DNA from 3 places in the Alsobacter sp. P4_H11 genome. Region 2 is predicted to be linked to each of the others. Evidence: predicted binding sites of a transcription regulator. Region 2 holds the regulator's gene; each other region holds the start of a gene.
What was found. The regulator LexA, encoded in region 2, represses DNA repair genes until DNA is damaged. The targets are predictions, from matches to a motif close to TGTTCNNNNTGTGTTCNG.
Positions count from the first base shown of each region.

Region 1: the regulator LexA is predicted to act here: its motif matches at 2,759-2,776, upstream of dnaE (DNA polymerase III subunit alpha).
Region 3: the regulator LexA is predicted to act here: its motif matches at 1,783-1,800, upstream of AC1DSZ_RS22610 (putative DNA modification/repair radical SAM protein).

Region 1 covers NZ_JBFUKI010000008.1:234,838-239,554, reverse strand. The annotation lists gene dnaE (DNA polymerase III subunit alpha) at 1-2,514, opposite strand, end outside; gene AC1DSZ_RS16285 (RBBP9/YdeN family alpha/beta hydrolase) at 2,865-3,440, shown strand; gene AC1DSZ_RS16280 (ABC transporter ATP-binding protein) at 3,437-4,141, opposite strand; gene AC1DSZ_RS16275 (lipoprotein-releasing ABC transporter permease subunit) at 4,146-4,717, opposite strand, start outside.
Region 2 covers NZ_JBFUKI010000005.1:358,261-362,977, forward strand. The annotation lists gene trpC (indole-3-glycerol phosphate synthase TrpC) at 1-665, shown strand, start outside; gene moaC (cyclic pyranopterin monophosphate synthase MoaC) at 662-1,159, shown strand; gene AC1DSZ_RS11290 (molybdopterin molybdotransferase MoeA) at 1,162-2,379, shown strand; gene lexA (transcriptional repressor LexA) at 2,519-3,220, shown strand; gene AC1DSZ_RS11300 (ComEC/Rec2 family competence protein) at 3,303-4,717, opposite strand, start outside.
Region 3 covers NZ_JBFUKI010000016.1:50,508-55,224, reverse strand. The annotation lists gene AC1DSZ_RS22620 (LacI family DNA-binding transcriptional regulator) at 93-1,133, shown strand; gene AC1DSZ_RS22615 (hypothetical protein) at 1,162-1,695, opposite strand; gene AC1DSZ_RS22610 (putative DNA modification/repair radical SAM protein) at 1,835-3,055, shown strand; gene AC1DSZ_RS22605 (UdgX family uracil-DNA binding protein) at 3,323-4,717, shown strand, end outside.

The DNA.
Region 1 (4,717 bases), on a different contig from region 2:
GTAGCGGATCGCGAAGGCCCCCTTCCCGTCCGGGTGAACCTCGAAGGTGACGCCCGAGCGGTTGACGTTGGGCGGCTCCACCAGGATGCCGAGGCGCTGCGCCTCGCGGCGGAATTCCGACAGCTTGTCGGTGTTGGACATGTCGAGCGTCATGGACGCGGCCAGGAACTCGACCGGGTAGTTCGCCTTCAGGAAGGCGGTCTGGTAGGCGACCAGCGCGTAGGCGGCGGCGTGGGACTTGTTGAAGCCGTAGTCGGCGAACTTCGCCAGGATGTCGAAGACCTCGTCGGCCTTCTGCTGCGGCACGCCCTGCTTCACGGCGCCAGACACAAAGCGCACGCGCTGCGCGTCCATCTCGGCCTTGATCTTCTTGCCCATGGCGCGGCGCAGGAGGTCGGCTTCGCCGAGCGAGTAGCCGGACAGGATCTGCGCGGCCTGCATCACCTGTTCCTGGTAGATGATGACGCCTTGCGTCTCCTTGAGCACCGGCTCCAGCAGCGGATGGATGAAGTCCGGCTCCTCCTCGCCGTGCTTGCGGGCGCAATAAACCGGGATGTTCGCCATCGGGCCCGGCCGGTAGAGCGCCACGAGCGCGATGATGTCCTCGAAGCGGTCGGCTCGCATCTCGACCAGCGCCTTGCGCATGCCGGCCGATTCCACCTGGAACACCGCGACGGTCTCGCCCCGGCCCAGCATCTCGAAGGTCTTCTTGTCGTCGATCGGGATCGCCGAGAGGTCGATCGTGATGTTGCGCTGCTTCAGGAGGTTCACGGCGGTCTTGAGCACCGTGAGGGTCTTCAGGCCGAGAAAGTCGAACTTCACCAGGCCGGCCGGCTCCACCCATTTCATGTTGAACTGGGTGACCGGCATGTCCGACTTCGGATCGCGGTAGAGCGGCACGATCTGCTCGAGCGGGCGGTCGCCGATTACGATGCCGGCCGCGTGCGTGGAAGCGTGGCGGTAGAGGCCCTCCAGCTTCTGCGCAACGGTGAGCATGCGCTGAACCACGGGGTCCTCGGCGGCGGCGGCCTGCAGCTTGGGCTCGCCCTCGATGGCCTGCGCGAGCGTCACCGGGTTGGCGGGATTTTGCGGCACCAGCTTGGTGAGCTTGTCGACCTGGCCGTAGGACATCGACATCACGCGGCCGACGTCGCGCATGACGCCGCGGGCCAGCAGGGTGCCGAACGTAATGATCTGGGCGACGCGATCCTGGCCGTAGCGCTTCTGGACGTAGCGGATGACCTCCTCGCGCCGGTCCTGGCAGAAGTCGACGTCGAAGTCGGGCATCGACACGCGTTCGGGGTTCAGGAAGCGCTCGAACAGGAGCCCGAAGCGCAGCGGATCGAGGTCCGTGATGGTGGTCGCATAGGCGACAAGCGAGCCCGCGCCCGAGCCGCGGCCCGGGCCGACCGGGATGTCCTGCGACTTCGCCCAGGTGATGAAGTCGGCCACGATCAGGAAGTAGCCGGGATATTTCATGCGCTCGATCACCGAGAGCTCGAAGTCGAGCCGCTCGCGATACTCGTCCTCCGTCATGCCGGGCGCGATCCCATGCGCGGCGATACGACGGGCGAGGCCCTCATGCGCCTGACGGCGCAACTCTGCGGCCTCCTCGGCGACGACGAGGTCCGGATCCTCGTGGTCGCCGGTGGTGAAGCGCGGCAGGATCGGCTTGCCGGTGCGCGGCCGGAAGCTGCAGCGCATGGCGATTTCCACCGTATTGGCGGCGGCTTCCGGCAGGTCCTTGAAGATCTGCACCATCTCGGCGCGGGTCTTGAAGCCGTGGTCCGGGGAGAGCCGGCGGCGATCGGGGTCGGAGACGAGCCGGCCCTCCGCGATGGCCAGCAGGGCGTCATGCGCCTCGTAGTCGTCGGACTTGGGAAAATAGGGTTCGTTGGTTCCAACCAGAGGCAGGCGCTTGTTGTAGGCGAGCTCGATCAGTTCGCCCTCGACGGCGGCCTCGTCCTCCGTGCCGTGCCGCTGGATCTCGACATAGACCCGGTCACCGAAGGCCGCCGCCAGCGCATCGAGGCGCGAACCGGCGAGGTCGAGCTGGCCGGCCGCGATGGCCTTGTCGATCGGGCCGTCCGGTCCGCCGGTCAGCAGGATAAGCCCGTCGCTGAGGCGCAACAGCTCATCGAGTTGGACATGCGGCGGCTCGCCCGGCGCCGGGCCCATATAGGCGCGAGACCCCAGCAGCATCAGGTTCTCGTAGCCCTTCGCGTCGGCGGCGAGCAACACGAGGCTCGGGCGCACGGGCTGGGTGGCGTTGCGGTTCGGCTTCTCGTCGCCGAACTCGACCGAGAGCTCGATGCCGGTGATCGGCTGCACGCCGGCGCCGGAGAGCTTTTCGGAGAATTCCAGCGCGCCGAAGAGGTTGTTGCTGTCCGTCAGGGCCAGCGCCGGCATGGCGTCCTTCAGCGCGAGCTTCTTCAGGTCGTCGATGCGCAGCGCCCCTTCCAGCAGCGAAAAGGACGAATGCACGTGCAGGTGCACGAATCCGACGTCACCCAGAATGCGACTCACGCGAAGCTCTCCCCGAACAGGCCGGCATCATCGGCTTCGCGGCTGCCCGGGTCCAGCCGCCACGCCGACGCGGCTGGGGACGACGGACCGGACAGGCGCAGCTCAGGCGCCGGCGAGCTTGGAGAACACCAGCACGGCCGTCGCGAAGGAGCCGAGCGCGGCGATTTCGGCGATGTCGGAGATGATCGTGCGAACCATGGCGGAACTCCCTGTTCATCGAATGCACCAAGCATGTTCTTTATTTGTTCCTGTTGCAAGCGCCTTGTGGCTGCCTCCACGCCGTCGCAAACTGAAAGCCGGCGGCAGGGTTAACCGCCGGCCTGGAAGGAATGAACGGCATGGCGGGCGCGCTGGACGCATACGAGGTTCTGGTGCTGCCCGGCTGGCACGGCTCCGGGCCAACCCACTGGCAGAACCATTGGGAGCGGGCTTTTCCGGCCATGCGCCGGGTCCAGCAGGCGGACTGGGAGCAGCCCGTCTATTCGGACTGGCTGCCGCCTTTGCGGGCGGCCGTGGCGCGGGCCGAGCGCCCGGTGGTTCTGGTGGGGCACAGCCTCGGAACGTCGCTGACCATGCTGTTCAGTCTGCGCGACGGCGCGCCGGATCTCGTCGCCAAGATCGCAGGCGCGTTCCTGGTTGCGCCGACCGATCGCGACATGCGCGACGGGATCCCGGGCGGCCCGGTGGGCTTCGGACCCATGATCCTGAAGCCGTTCCCCTTCCCGTCCACCGTGGTGGCGAGCGACGACGACGAGTATGTGTCGATCGAGCGGGCGCGCGTGTTTGCGCAGGCGTGGGGCTCGCGGCTGATCGAGATAGGCGCGCGCGGCCATATCGGCTCGGAGGCCGATCTGGGGCTCTGGCCGGAGGGGCTGGTGCTTTTCGGCGAGTTTCTGGGCGGCCTGCGCCTCTAGGCGAGTTCCACCACGACGCCGTCACGGATGGTGACGCGCCGGTCCATCTGGGCGGCGAGATCGAGGTTGTGGGTCGCGATGATGGCCGCGAGCCCGGTTTCCTTCACCAGCCGGGTGAGGATGTCGAAGACGTATCGCGAAGTCTTGGGGTCGAGATTGCCGGTGGGCTCGTCGGCCAGCAGCACGCGCGGCGCGTTGGCGACCGAACGGGCGAGCGCGACGCGCTGCTGCTCGCCGCCCGAGAGTTCGGACGGGCGGTGCTTCAGCCGCTCGCCGAGGCCGAGATAGCTCAGCAGGTTGGCGGCGCGCTCGGCGGCGTCCCGCTTCGGCAAGCCACGGATGAGTTGCGGCAGCATCACATTCTCGAGCGCCGAGAACTCCGGCAGGAGGTGGTGCGACTGGTAGACGAAGCCGATTGCGTTGCGGCGCAGCGCGGTGCGCTGGTCGTCGGCGAGCGTCACGGTCGGGACCTTGTCCACATAGACCTCGCCGCCGTCGGGCTTCTCGAGCAGGCCGGCGATCTGCAGCAGCGTGGACTTGCCGGTGCCGGACGGCGCGATCAGGGCGACGGACTGGCCGGCCCAGACGGCGAGATCAGCGCCGCGCAGGATCTCGAGCGCGCCCTCGCCCTGCATGAAACGGCGCTGCACGCCGTAGAGGTACAGCGCGGGATAGTCGTCCGGGGCGGCGCCGTTGCTCATGCGGTCATTCGTAGCGCAGCGCCTCGACCGGATCGAGCCGGGCGGCGCGCCAGGAGGGATAGAGCGTGGCGATCAACGACAGCACCAGCGCCAGCGACACGATGGTGACGACCTCGCGCGGGTCGACCTCGGACGGCAGGCGACTGAGGAAGTAGAACTCGGCCGGGAACAGATTGGTGTTGGTCATCCGCGAGATGAAGCCCCGGATGGTCTCCACATTCATGCTCACCAGCAGGCCGAGCAGGAAGCCCGCGAAGGTGCCGACCACGCCGATGGCCGCGCCCGTCAGCAGGAAGATGCGCATGATGGCGCCGCGCGTGGCCCCCATGGTGCGCAGAATGGCGATGTCCTGGCTCTTGTCCTTCACGAGCATGATCAGGCCCGAGATGATGTTGAGCGCGGCGACCAGCACGATCAGCATCAGGATCAGGAACATGACGTTGCGCTCGACCTCCAGCACGCCGAAGAACGTCTTGTTGCGCTGGCGCCAGTCGGACAGGATCATCGGGCGGCTGATGGACTTCTCCAGCGCGGCCTTCACCTCGTCGATGCGGTCGGGAACCTGAAGGAAGACCT
Region 2 (4,717 bases):
TCAAGAAGGCGAGCCCGTCCAAGGGGCTCATCCGGGCCGATTTCGATCCGCCCTCGCTGGCCAAGGCCTATGCGGAGGGCGGCGCGAGCTGCCTCTCGGTGCTCACGGACGAGCCATCCTTTCAGGGCAAGCCCGAATACCTCGCCCAGGCGCGCGAGGCCTCCGGGCTGCCGGCCCTGCGCAAGGATTTCCTGTTCGAGCCCTACCAGGTGTTCGAGGCCCGCGCCTGGGGCGCCGATTGCATCCTGGTGATCATGGCGAGCCTTTCGGATGCGGATGCGCGCCTCCTGACCGACACCGCGCATGCGCTCGGCATGGACGTGCTGGTGGAAGTGCACGACCGCGCCGAGCTCGACCGCGCCCTGCCGCTCGGCACGAGGATGGTCGGCGTTAACAACCGCAACCTGCGCACCTTCGAGGTGAGCCTTTCGGTGTGCGAGGAGCTCGCAACGCATATTCCGGCGGACCGCATCATTGTGGGCGAGAGCGGCATCTTCACGCATGCGGACACGCGGCGGCTCTCGGCCTCGCGCATCGACACGTATCTGGTGGGCGAGAGCCTGATGCGGCAGCCCGACGTGGCCGCGGCCACGCGCGCGCTGCTGTTCGGTGACCAAGTCGCGGGCGGAAAAGCCGGGGCCGCCACGCAGGCCGGCGCCGCATGAGCGAGCTCACCCACATCGACGCCAGCGGCGCGGCCAGCATGGTGGACGTCTCCGAGAAGGCCGTGACGTCGCGCGTCGCGGTGGCGGAAGGTCGTGTCGTGATGCTGGCCGAAACCGTGGCGCTGATCCGCGCCGGCGACGCCAAGAAGGGCGACGTGCTCGGCGTCGCGCGCGTGGCCGGCATCATGGCGGCCAAGAAAACCCACGAGCTCATTCCGCTCTGCCACCCGCTGATGGTCTCCAAGGTTGCGGTGGAGCTCGTTCTCGACGATACGCTGCCCGGCGTCCGCGTTTCGGCCACCGTGAAGGTGTCCGGGCAGACCGGCGTCGAGATGGAGGCGCTCACGGCCGTGTCGGTCGCCTGCCTCACCATCTATGACATGGTGAAGGCCGCCGACCGCGGCATGCGCATCGAGGGCGTGCGCCTCCTCGAAAAGGACGGCGGCAAATCCGGGACCTGGCGCGCCGACGCTCCCACCGCCGGGCCTCGCTGAGCGTGGCGGCCGAACCCCTCCTGGCCGTCGACGAGGCGCTGCGGCGGGTGCTGGCCGCGGCCGCCGAGCCTTTGCCGGCCGAAGAGGTCGCGATCGCGGAAGCGCTCGACCGCACTCTGGCGGCGCCGCTCGCCGCCACCCGCACCCAGCCGCCCTTCCCGGCCTCCGCGATGGACGGCTACGCGGTCCGCGCCGCCGACGCCTTCGTGGGCGCGACCCTGCGGGTGATCGGCAAGGCGCCGGCCGGCCGGGCCTTCCCGGGCGCGGTGGGGCCCGGCGAAGCCGTCCGCATCTTCACGGGCGCGCCGGTGCCGGAGGGCGCGGACGCGATCCTGATCCAGGAGAACGCGACGGCCGACCGCGACGCCGTGACGGTGCGCGAGGCCGTGCAGGCGGGCGCCTTCGTGCGGCCGGCCGGGCTCGATTTCAGCGCCGGCGAAGAGCTTCTCGCCGCCGGGCACAGGCTGAACCCGCGCACCGTGGCGCTGGCGGCCGCCATGGGCCTGCCGCGCCTCTCCGTTCGCCGAAAACCACGCGTCGCCATCCTGGCCACGGGCGACGAACTCGTGCGCCCCGGCGCAGCCGCGCGCCCGGACCAGATCGTGACGTCCAACTCCTACGCGCTCGCGGCGATCGCCCGCCGGGCCGGCGGCGAGCCCATCGATCTCGGCATCGCGGGCGACAGCTTCGCGGCGCTGGAAGGCGCGATCGAGACCGCGCTCGCGCAAGGCGCGGACGTGCTCGTCACGCTGGGCGGCGCATCGGTCGGCGACCACGATCTCGTCCAGTCCGCCCTCACCCAGCGCGGCATGCAGCTTGGTTTCTGGCGCATCGCGATGCGGCCGGGCAAGCCGCTGATCTTCGGCCAGATGGGCGCGATGCGCATTCTCGGCCTGCCGGGAAACCCCGTCGCCTCCATCCTGTGCGGGCGCCTGTTCCTGGTTCCGCTGTTGCGCGCCCTGCAGGGCGACCCGCAAGCGGGCGATGACCCGACCGAGCCCGGGCTGCTGGGCGTCGACGTGCCGGCCAATGACGGTCGCCAGGACTACCTGCGCGCCAGGTTCGAGCCCGGCCCCGATGGACGCCCGGTGGCCTATCCGGCCGCCGTCCAGGACTCGTCCATGCTGCGCATCCTCGCGCAGGCTGACGGGCTGGTGCTGCGCGCGCCGCACGCCCCCGCCGCAAAGGCCGGCGAGCCTTGCCGCGTGATCCGCTTCTGATCGACTCGGGTTGGCGAAATTGCAACTTTTGAACCAGCACGATTGCGGAACACAGAATGAACATGTATGGTTTGTTCGTGATTTGTTTTGACTGAGTCGGGCGCAGGCGCCCGATGGTCCATCAGGGCGGGATCGGGCGATGTTGACGCGAAAGCAGCATGAACTTCTGCGCTTCATTCATGACCGCCTGCGGGAGGACGGGGTGCCGCCCTCCTTCGACGAGATGAAGGAAGCGCTGGAGCTGCGCTCCAAGTCTGGCATCCACCGGCTCATCATGGCGCTGGAGGAGCGTGGCTTCATTCGCCGCCTGCCCAACCGGGCGCGCGCCCTCGAGGTGCTGCGCATGCCCGAGCAGTCCCTGCCCGGCGCAGCGCCGCGCGGACGGTTCAGCCCGAGCGTGATCGAGGGCAATCTCGGCAAGGTGCGCCCGAAGTCGCCGCTGGGCGAAGAGGCGAACCAGAACGTGGCGGTGCCTGTGATGGGACGCATCGCGGCCGGCACGCCGATCTCGGCCATCCAGTCGCGCAGCCACACGATCAGCCTCCCGCCGGACCTCCTGTCCACGGGCGAGCACTACGCCCTCGAGGTGCGCGGCGACTCGATGGTGGACGCCGGCATCCTGGACGGCGACACCGTGGTGATCCGCAAGCAGGACAACGCCAACAGCGGCGACATCATCGTGGCGCTGATCGACGACGAGGAAGCCACCTTGAAGCGGCTTCGGCGCAAGGGATCGTCCATTGCGCTGGAGGCCGCCAACCCGGCCTACGAGACGCGGGTGCTCGGCCCCGACCGGGTGCAGATCCAGGGCAAGCTTGTGAGCCTCGTCCGGAAATACTGAGGCGCGACGCCCGGCCTCGGCAGCGCGCCAGGCCGACTGGCGGGAGCCTTACACGGTGAGCGCCGGTCAAGCGCGGTCTGGCTCACGGCTCCGCCGGCGGGCCGGGATCGTCAGGATCGTCGACGGCTGGAGCGGCTCCGCCGCCGGGCGTCGCGGGCGCTGAGCGTGCAGCTTTCGCCGCCGCTGCCGTGGGTTCAGCCGGCTTCCTGACCGGAGGGTGCGGCAGCCACGGCCGGTCCCGCAACGCCGTGCGTTCGCTCGCCGCCATGAAGCCGTCCGCCGTTGCGGTGAGCGCCGTGGCGCCGGCGACCGAGAGGCGGGTGCGGTCCATCACGAGCGGCTTGTCGCACCAGGGCGGCGCCTGCAGCGGCGTCACGATCACGGCCGCGCGGCGGCAGTCCTCCTCGAAAGCCCCGGCGACCAGCACTTGCGACACCGCGCGCCCGTCCGGCAGGCGCACTACGCAGCCGAGCGGGTCGCAACGCGCGCCCGCGCCCAGCGTGGCGTCGCCGGCGTTTCGCACGTCTCCGTCGGCGCGCAGCCACTGCTCGGTCACGAAGGCGCCGGCCTGCCGGCCGACCAGCACGAGGCGCCCGTCCGGGCCGCGCACCGCCAGGGCGCGGCCATCGCGCGCCATCACGATGTCGGGCGCCTGCGCGGAGGCGGCCAGCCCGGCCCCGAGCAGCGCCAGCGGAACGCTGGCCCAGCGCAGGGCGGTGCGCCATAGCGTCAGCCACAGCAGCGCCATCGTCAGGCAGAGCACCGCCGCCATGCCGAAGGCGGGGATGGCCTGGGTGGAGCCCGGCCAGGCGCGCACCCTCGCGGAAATGCGCAGCATGCCCTCCACGCCGAGGCCCATGATCTGCCAGATCGGCCCATCGAGCCCGAACGGGTAGGCGATCGCGCCCAGCAGCGCGGCCGGCATCACCACCAGCGACACCAGCGGCAGCGTCAGGGCGTTGCCGACCAGCCCGAAGGGCGTGTAGCGCTGGAAATGGTAGAGCCCATAGGCGCCCGTGGCGGCCTCAGCGACGAGGGTGGACAGCACGGTGCCGACCGCATGGTGGCGCAAGCCGTCCAGGATTCTCGCCGGCCAGCCCTTCGCGGGCGCCTTGGCGGGCGGTGGGGCGAGACCCAGCCCGACAAAGGTCCCGGCCTCGGGATCCGAGCCGGCCCCGCCCGGCCGCTCGAAAACGGCGATCAGCGCCGCCACGGCCGCGAATGACATCTGGAAGCCGGGCGCCAGCGCGCTCTCGGGCTCGATCAGCAGGAGCAGCAGCGCCGCAAGGGCAAGATTGCGCATGGAGAGCGCCGGCCGGTCCACCAGGATGGCGCCCAGCAGCACCAGCGTCATCACGAGCGAGCGCACGGTGGCGACGTCGCCGCCCGCGAACACCGTGTAGCCGGCGCCGGCCAGCATGGCGCAGAGCGCGGCCCATTTCTTGATCGGGCGGCGCAAGGCCAGCCCCGGCGAGAGCGCCAGGGCGGCGCGCACCA
Region 3 (4,717 bases), on a different contig from region 2:
CGTTGGTGGCCCGCTCGCCGGGCCGCGATGGACGAGGGCGAACGGGCGGCGGCATCATGCTTGCCCGAGGGGGAAACGGGAAGTCCAAACGCATGAGCATCGACGAGGTCGTCGACCGTGCCGATCGCGGCCGCGTCACCCTCCAGGTGATCGCCGGCAAGCTCGACGTGTCCACCGCGACCGTCTCGCTCGCGCTGCGCGACAGCCCGGTCGTGGCGGACGCCACCAAGGCGCGCGTTCAGGCGCTCGCGCGCGAGCTCGGCTACATCTACAACCGCAGCGCCGCGAGCCTGCGCACCGCGCGCACCAACATGATCGCGGTCGGCTTCCACGACATCACCAACCCGTATTTCGCCGAGATGCTGGTGGCCGTGGAGGAGACTGCCGCCGAGGCCGGCCGCACCATCCTGCTCGGCACCTATGCGGAGAGCCTGGAGCGGCAGGAGCGGGTGCTCGGCACCCTGAAGGAATACCGCCCCGACGGCATGATCCTGTGCCCGGCCGGCGGCGCCACGGCCGAAAGCCTCAACCACCTCACGGCGGCGCGCATCCCGGTGGTGCAGATCTCGCGCGAGATCGACGGCGTCGGCCTCGACTTCGTCGGCTCGGACGACGAGATGGGCGCGGATCTGGCGATCGGCCACCTGGTCGACCTCGGCCACACCCGCATTGCGATGATCGGCGGCAACGACGCCATCTCGACCGGCCGCGCCCGCCATCGCGGCTACCGGGCCGCGCTGGAGCGGCGCGGGCTCCGCTTCGATCCCGCGCTGGTCTACATGGACTACGGCTCGCGCCAGACCGGCCTCGCCGGCATCCAGGCCGTGCTCGACCTCCCCGACCCGCCCACGGCGGCGTTCTGCTTCAACGACCTCACGGCCTTCGGGGCGCTGCTCGGCCTGCGCCACCGCATGCGCGAGGCCGGCGTCGACTTCTCCATCGTGGGTTGCGACGACGTGCAGGAAGCCGCGCAGTGGTACCCGGCCCTCACGACGGTGCGCAATCACCACGCCGAGATGGGCCGCCGCGCCGCCGAGCTGCTGATCGAGCGCATCGAGAATCCCGACCTGCCGCCCCGGCGCGTGCTGATCGCGCCGGAGCTGATCGTCCGCGCTTCCACGGTGAAGCGCTGAGGCGAGCGCCGGCGCTCTCCCGGTGGGTTCAGTGCGCGTGCAGCGCCTTGGCGAGTTCGTCGCGGCTCATGCGCGAGCGACCCGGAATGTCGCGCTTCCTGGCCTGCCCGTAGAGCTGCGCCTTGGTGGGCTCGCCCTTCGGCGCCGCGCGCTTCGCCGGGCCGTCATGGTGGCGATCCTTCGCGGTCTTCTTCGCGATGTCCTTGGGCTGCGCCGAGAACTGCTTGCCCTTGCGGCTGTCGGCGCGCTTCTTGGCCGTGGTGCGCTTGTACTCGGCGGCCGACAGGTGCTCGCGCGCCTTTTCGGGCAGGTAGCGCTCGCCGGTCTCGCCGCTCTTGTGGCCGGACTTGGTGCCCCACTTCTCCTCGGTCCATTCGGTCAGGTGGTTGTCGGCCGTTTTCTTGCCTTTGTAGCCGCCGCCCTCGTGCTTGTATTCCTGCACGGCCATCTGCGCCTTGCGGGCGGACCACTGGCCGGGCTTGCCGCCCTTGTCGCTCTTCTGGACGTGGGTCTTCACCTTCTCCCACAGCTTGGGATCCGACTTTTCGGCTGTCTTGCTCATCGCGCGTCTCCGGTTCGGTTTGCGACCTCAACGCCGATCCCGGTCTTTGTCGCAGCGCCGTGACGGTGTGCCGCATCCTGGGCGATTGAGAACGAAGCACGAACGCACTAGCTTGGAGAGCTGAACGGAAGGATGCCGCATGGACCTGAAGAGCAAGCTCGAGATCCTCGCCGACGCCGCCAAATACGACGCGTCCTGCGCGTCGAGCGGCGGTGCGAAGCGCGACTCGCTCGACCGCAAGGGCATCGGCTCCTCGGGCGGCAGCGGCATCTGCCACAGCTACACGCCGGACGGGCGCTGCGTCTCGCTGCTCAAGATCCTGCTCACCAACGCGTGCATCTACGACTGCCTCTACTGCATCAACCGGTCGTCCAGCCACGTGCGGCGCGCCCGCTTCAGCGTCGAGGAGGTCGTGAAGCTCACGCTTAACTTCTACAAGCGCAACTATATCGAGGGGCTGTTCCTGTCGTCCGGCATCATCAAGTCGCCGGACTACACCATGGAGGAGCTGATCCGCGTCGCCCGCACGCTGCGCGAGGAGCACGCCTTCCGGGGCTACATCCACCTGAAGCTGATCCCCAACGCCGACCCGCGCCTGCTGGAGGAAGCCGGCCGCTGGGCCGACCGCGTCAGCGTCAACATCGAGCTGCCCAAGGCCGACAGCCTCGAGAAGCTCGCGCCCCGCAAGGAGATCGGCGACATCCGCCGCTCCATGGGCCATCTCCGCGGCGTGATCGACGAACAGCCGCGCCACAAGGGGCGCACCTTTGCGCCCGCCGGCCAGTCGACCCAGATGATCGTGGGGGCGGACGACGCGAACGACGGCCATATCCTCACCACCAGCGCGGCGCTGTATGGCGGCTACAAGCTGAAGCGCGTCTACTACTCGGCCTTCAGCCCCATTCCGGACGCCAGCAAGGCCCTGCCGCTCAAGGCCGCGCCGCTGATCCGCGAGAACCGCCTCTACCAGGCGGACTGGCTGATGCGCTTCTACGGCTTCGACGTCGCCGAGATCGTGAGCGGCGGCGAGGCCGGCATGTTGTCGCTCGACATGGACCCCAAGCTCGCCTGGGCGCTGAAGCACCGCGAGCGCTTTCCGCTGGACGTGAACCTGGCGAGCCGCGAGGAGCTGCTGCGGGTGCCGGGCCTCGGCGTGCGCACGGTGGATCGCATCCTCTCGTCCCGCCGCGTCCGCTCGTTGCGCGGCGACGACCTGGCGCGGCTCAAGGTGCCGCTCCGCAAGGTCTCGCCCTTCATCGTGCTGCCGGACCACCGGCCGACCAAGCTGCTCGACCGCACCGACCTGCAGGCCTGGCTGAAGCCACCGACCGCGCAGCAGCTCGACCTGTTCGCCGCGTGATGAGCCTCACATTCATGAACTTAGTCTCTCGGTGCTCCGTCATCCCCGGCGGCGCGAAGCGCCGGGAAGGGGATCCAGGGCAGCCGCGCCTTTGCCCCTAGATCCCCTTCCCGACCTGCTCCGCAGGTCGCCGGGGATGACGGCTGGAGCTTCGGCGTTCGCTCGCCATCATTGCGGGCGGAGCGGAGCAACGCAGCTGACGCCGGGCGCCTGGATTGCTTCGTCGCTCCGCTCCTCGCAATGACGGCCAAGGCAGTTTCGAACCCCATGCCCCAGCCAAACCCCGACATCCACCGCGTCCAGCTTGCCGGCGATATCGATTTCGCCGGCTTCCGCGAGGCGGCTCGCCGCTTTCTGCGCGCCGGGATCCCGCCGACGCGCGTGGTGTGGGAGCCCGGCGAGCCCGGCCAGGACCTCTTTGGCGAGGTTGCTGCGCCGCCATTGCCCGAGGGGGAGCTGCGCGCCCCGCCGCGGGTGTCGCGGGCGTTTCTGGACACGGCGCAATCGGTCGCGCTGCATCGCGAGCCGGGGCGCTTCCGGCTGATCTACCAGCTGCTCTGGCGCCTGTGCGACGAGCCGCGCCTGATGTCGGTGGCGTCCGACCAGGACGTGATGCGCTTCCACGACCTCGCCAAGGCGGTGCGGCGCGACATCCACAAGATGCACGCCTTCCTGCGGTTCAGGGACATCTACAGCCCGGACGGCGAGGCCTACGTCGCCTGGTACGAGCCCGACAACCACATCGTCGAGGCGGCTTCGCCGTTTTTCGTGAAGCGCTTCGCCAGCCTGCGCTGGACCATCCTGACGCCGGAACGCTCCGCCCACTGGACCGGCGACGAGCTGCTGTTCGGCCCCGGCGCGAACCGGCGGCAGTCGCCGCAGGGCGACCCGCTCGAGGAGCTCTGGCGCTCCTACTACGCCAACATCTTCAACCCGGCCCGGCTGAACACCGAGGCGATGCGGGCCGAGATGCCCAAGCGCTTCTGGAAGAACCTGCCCGAGGCGGCGCTGATCCCCGACCTCGTGGCCGGCGCCGCGGCCCGCACCGCCGCGATGATCGAGGCGGCCCCCACCTTCCCGGTGCATCGGCGCGGCGCGGAGGTCCCGGAGCCCGCCGAGGCGGCGGCCGCGGACGCGCACGGGTTGCCCGCGATCGCGGCGGCCGCGAAAGCCTGCCGGGCCTGCCCGCTCTGGGAGCAGGCCACCCAGACGGTGCCGGGCGAAGGCCCCGAAACCGCGCGCCTGATGGTGGTCGGCGAGCAGCCGGGCGACCTGGAGGACATCGCAGGCCGGCCCTTCGTCGGCCCGGCGGGCCGCATCTTCGACCAGGCGCTCGCGCAGGCCGGCGTCGGCCGCGACGGCGCCTACGTCACCAATGCGGTGAAGCATTTCAAATTCGAGCCGCGCGGCAAGCGGCGCATCCACAAGCGTCCGGCCGCGGCCGAGATCCACGCCTGCCTGCCCTGGCTGGAGCGCGAGGTCGAGACCGTGGACCCGGAAGTGATCGTGATGCTGGGCGCCTCGGCCGCGCAGGCCGTGCTCGGCCGCGCCGTCGCGGTGACGCGCGAGCGCGGCCAGCCCTTCCGGCTGCCGGACGGGCGCTGGGGCGTCATCGCCACGCACCCGTCCTACATTCTGCGGCTGCAGACCGACCCCGAGAAG